2 regions of the Pseudoalteromonas sp. UG3-2 genome follow, and region 1 is predicted to be linked to the other one. Evidence: riboswitches for the same ligand, from Rfam matches in the RefSeq annotation. Region 1 holds a riboswitch; the other holds the start of a gene.
What was found. Region 1 has a riboswitch for cobalamin ahead of R3P39_RS15700 (TonB-dependent receptor domain-containing protein). Riboswitches for the same ligand answer to the same signal wherever they lie in the genome.

Region 1 (2,395 bases):
GTACGTATTTCCACGCATCGTTTTGCTGGTAAACAATTTTATCGGAAATTCGATTGTCATAGAGTGCAATTTCAGCACGAACATCTGCACCAGAGTAGCTCACAATCAGTTCATTATTAGTAGCTTGTTCCGGAGCGATATTGGGGTTAGGTAAGTAATAAGGGCTATCGATGGTAAAGGCTTGCGATAAAGAAGGCGCCCGAAACGCCGTACCATGATTTAGCTTGATACTAATATCATTGCTCAGCCTTTTGCCAATGGCTAGGGTGTAGGTGTTGGCACGACCGTGAAAGTCATAATCATCGCTACGCAGCGCCACTTCTGCAAGCCAATTGTCATCATTATAAAATGCACCTAATGCAACCGAGAGGTTATCTCGTTGCGACTCAGAAAACTTTGCCGTTGAGGCACCAACATCTTCGTTTAGAAAGGTGATGTTACCAGTAAATAACAGCGCATCACTGAAGTGAAATTGTGACTGATATTCAAATTGGCTGCGCTTAGTCACATACGCGTTGTCATCGCTACTGCTACCGATTTGTTTATTTTCTTCTTGGCCATTACTAAATGCCACCTGCTGAGAAAAGGCATCATGACTTCTTTGCCAACTCAGTTTATTGGTGTAATTTTGAAAGCGATATTCATCACTGCCAAAGGCATCATACTCGCCCTTGCCTTCACTGTACTGCGAGCGCAGCGAGAAGAGTCCTGTGGCCCGATCGCCATAACTGATATTAACGCCCATATTGCTATTGCGGTAACCATCGCGGTCGTGGTTTTTGCTGGCTGCTAAGGCCGGATCTTTAGCGATGACATCATAGCCATCCGTCTCGACATACCCAGCATTGGCCGACACCTTCAGCAACTCTTTTTTATAATGCAGAGTCCCTTCAACGTCGGCGTAATTATTGCTGCCAGAAGTAACAGCAAGGGTGTTTTTACTGCCTTTACGACTGATGATATTGATCACTCCGGCAATGGCATCTGAGCCATAAATTGCCGCTTTAGCGCCGCGGATCACTTCAATACGTTCAATACTATTGAGCGGTATATTGCTTAATGAGGCCGCACCGGAATTAGCGTCAGACACGCGCACACCATCGACCAACACTAGGGTGTGCTTGGCATCATTGCCACGCAAAAATAGGCTGACACTCTGGCCCAAGCCACCATTGCGCACGGCTTGAATACCAGCCACGGTATCAAGCAACGAAATCACATCTAAGGCATTGCTTTTTTCAATGTCCTGACGCTGGATCACCGTCACGGCCGCCAGTGTGTCCGGTAAGGATTGCGTAAATTTATTCGCAGTAACACGAATGTGTTCTATGTTTTGCTCAGCGGTCGCCGAACACGAGATAATGGCAGCAACGGCTGCGCTAATAGCAGTTTTATTAACCATGGATTCCCCTAACTTGTACCCACCGTACAAGAACAAATAGTGACCACTCCAAGGCCGGTCTCCGGGCTGAGTAAGCGCTAAACAGCAGACTCACTTTACCGTTGCGGGGGCAGCGTTGGCCTTGAGCTCGATGACTTTCCTTTTCACTCGCACCAACTTCCCGATTATCTATACATTTGGCAACCCAGCTAGGTTGTGTATAGCACCTTGGAAATTCGCAGCTATTGTCTGGGGTTTCGGGAACAATGTCAATGGACGTCTAGAAATCTAGAAGCACCTTATTTAGCAAGGTGCTCACTATGGGGGATTAATCGCGGAAGTTTTTAAACTGGAAAGGTTGACCCAACTCACCTGAACGCACCAACTGCATCACTTCTTGCAAGTCATCGCGTTTCTTACCGTTGACTCGTACCGTGTCGCCTTGGATTGACGCTTGAACTTTGATTTTAGAATCTTTAATAAGCTTAACCAGCTTCTTAGCCATGTCTTTATCAATGCCCTGCTTTAACGTGACTTTGCGCGATACATTTTTGCCCGAACGCTCAATGTCTTTTAGCTCAAAACTGGCCACATCAAGGCCACGCTTAGCCGCTTTCGCCACTAACATATCGAATAACTGCATCACTTGGCTTTCGGCTTCTGCTTTAAGGTTAATCACTTCACCGCTTAATGAGATTTCGGCATCCACACCACGAAAATCGTAGCGCGTTTCGAGCTCTCTGGTGGCGTTATCGACTGTGTTTCTTGCTTCTGTCATGTCAATTTCAGACACAATATCAAATGAAGGCATCTGCTTCTCCTCAATTCATTTTGCCCCGATTATAGCACTGCGTGGCTGTACTGGTGGCGATTATTTTTATTTTTGCCCTACGACTTTAGGATGTTCACCCAATAGCCAGTTTTCAATGTTATACTGCTGGCTCACTCATACAGAAGTAGGATGTATTGTGACAAGGCGTGTTTATAAAACCCTATTAATTATCGCTTTAATTA
Region 2 (2,395 bases), 380 kb from region 1:
GGGGATTACCGTATTTTTTACCAAATGGATGGCGAGACATACACTCACTTAATCGATCCGACAACAGGCCACCCCGTAAAGCATGAATTGGTGTCTGTCACGGTATTGCACCCTTCCGCCATGACCGCCGATGGTTTGGCTACGGCGTTAACGGTAATGGGGCTAGAGCGTGCAAAAGCCTATGCACAGCAACAGCAATTGCCAGTGTATTTAATGTATAAAACCGCTGACGGTATCAACAGTTATGCTAGCGAAGCATTTAAGCGATATGTGAATGAGGTTGATTAATTGTTGCTTTTTTGATACTTTTCACTTTGCCCTACTTAAGGGGAAAAATGGAAAATACACATATCTAATGTAAGGAAATAAACATGTCTAAAACAAATCTAAAAAAGTTTAAACAATTGAAGTTAGCCGACTTAAAAAAAGTAAGCGGTGGTGACTGTTATTATGATGGTAGGCGCTTTTCCGAGGGCGCTGAATTCAAAGGTAAGACATGTCAAGGAGGCGAATGGATGTGATGAAAAGGTTTTTATTAGCTTTGACAATTATTAGCTCTTCTTCATTTGTACTTGCGAATGACGCGGTGTTTGATGAGCAAAAGCATACCTTAAACGTTGAAGAAAAAGTGTATGATAGTAAAAAATATTGCTATTATGCTGACCAAGAATATTCGAAAGGGGCTGTGATGAAACAAGGCTCAAGCATAAAAGTTTGTGAAGTTGGTTCAGACGGCACTTTGATTTGGGTAAATCAGTAAAGATTAATTTATAAAATTTAAAGCCGCCGCCCGCGGCTTTTTTTGTTTTTTGTTTTTTGTTTTTTTGTATATGAATGGGTTTCGAGTCATTACCTTATGAAGCATATATTGTTGTAACACCCAATAATTTAATTGTGGGCGGCGCTTCGAAAGAGTATAATTTCGGCGTCGTCACATACTCTATGTAGCAAAAAAAGGGGCTAGATAATGTCTTTATTCTTACTGACTTTCGGTTTAATTATGCTTATCGCAGTTGCGATGGCCGTAGGCGTTATCGTGCAAAAGAAGTCAATGTCTAGCAGTTGTGGTGGTCTTGGCTCTATGGGTATCGATAAAGTATGTGACTGTGATGACCCATGCGATAAGCGCATCAAACGCATGCGTAAAGAGCAAATGTGGAAAGATAATCAAATTCTTTAATACCACCCAAAACGCAAGCTTAGCTTGCGTTTTTGCTTTTAGTCCAGCCTCAACGTCAATGTCTTATCACTATTATTCTGCCATGTTTTTATACTAATCTGGAGTGCAATTGCTGCACGGTTAACAATGACAACAGTTGTGTTTTAGACGTCTAGACTTCATAATGACCATAATTTATCGATTGGCAGATATTGGGAATGAGGTGCAAGTCCTCAACTGTCCCCGCAACTGTAAGTGATTTGCAAAGCGCAAATAACAAGTCAGATACCAAGGCCGTCGCAATACTTAAGCGGGCAGACTTAAGTCAAAGTCGAGTGCTGAATACCATACAGCATCGCTTTGCCATGCCCATGTTAGAGGTATTATGGCTCAAAGCGAACAATTTCATGTAGACCAGCTCGGTGTTACCTTTGGCAGCAAGCCGGTACTGTCAGACATTAGTTTTAGTGTAAAACACGGAGAGTTTATTGGCTTGGTCGGGCCCAATGGTGCGGGTAAATCAACCTTGCTGCGCGTTCTCTACCAGTTTCTTGTCGCCTCCACAGGCGCGGTGTATTTTAACGGCAAAGCCTTATCACAATGGTCAAAAAAAGCCTACGCCAAACAGATTGCCGTGGTATTGCAAGATATTCCAAGCGAATTTAATTTGCCTGTGTTCGATATGGTCAGCATGGGGCTGACTCCCAATAAGTCCTTACTAGCCAGTGTCACGACAGAAGAAAAGCACGCTGTCATGGAGGCATTGGAGCAGGTAGGTTTAGCCTACAAGGCGCAGCAATGCTTTAGCCTGTTATCGGGCGGTGAGAAGCAACGGGCAATGATTGCCAGAGCCATGGTGCAGCAGCCGCAGGTACTGATCATGGATGAGCCTACTAGTCATCTAGACATTAAGTATCAAATTCAAATTATGGAACTGGCCAAGCAATTGGGGGTAACTATTATTGCCTCTTTTCATGACCTTAACCTGGCCAGTGCACTATGTCACCGCTTACTGGTGTTGCAGCAAGGAAAACTCGTCGCCCAAGGCACACCAATGGCGGTAATAAGTGAAGAGTTGCTGAGCTCAGTATTTGGTGTTTGCGCCGAGGTAAGTGCAGTCAGTCATCCGCACTGTGACGATAAAGTCCCGCATATTCGCTTTCATTACGGTTATGTGCAATGAGCAGACACCTAATCACATTCATACTTTTACTGATCACCCTAGTTAGCGTTTGC

Region 2: linked by a shared signal. The riboswitch ahead of R3P39_RS17570 (ABC transporter ATP-binding protein) and the one ahead of R3P39_RS15700 (TonB-dependent receptor domain-containing protein) in region 1 are both predicted to bind cobalamin.

The regions. Positions count from the first base shown of each region.
Region 1 is NZ_JAWLJU010000002.1:2,813,477-2,815,871, reverse strand. Features, by position in the region: gene R3P39_RS15700 (TonB-dependent receptor domain-containing protein) at 1-1,402, opposite strand, end outside; cobalamin riboswitch at 1,450-1,614, opposite strand; gene R3P39_RS15695 (YajQ family cyclic di-GMP-binding protein) at 1,710-2,192, opposite strand; gene R3P39_RS15690 (VanZ family protein) at 2,350-2,395, shown strand, end outside.
Region 2 is NZ_JAWLJU010000002.1:3,195,784-3,198,178, forward strand. Features, by position in the region: gene R3P39_RS17550 (FAD:protein FMN transferase) at 1-288, shown strand, start outside; gene R3P39_RS17555 (hypothetical protein) at 372-521, shown strand; gene R3P39_RS17560 (DUF1496 domain-containing protein) at 512-760, shown strand; gene nqrM ((Na+)-NQR maturation NqrM) at 968-1,180, shown strand; cobalamin riboswitch at 1,331-1,469, shown strand; gene R3P39_RS17570 (ABC transporter ATP-binding protein) at 1,545-2,342, shown strand; gene R3P39_RS17575 (FecCD family ABC transporter permease) at 2,339-2,395, shown strand, end outside.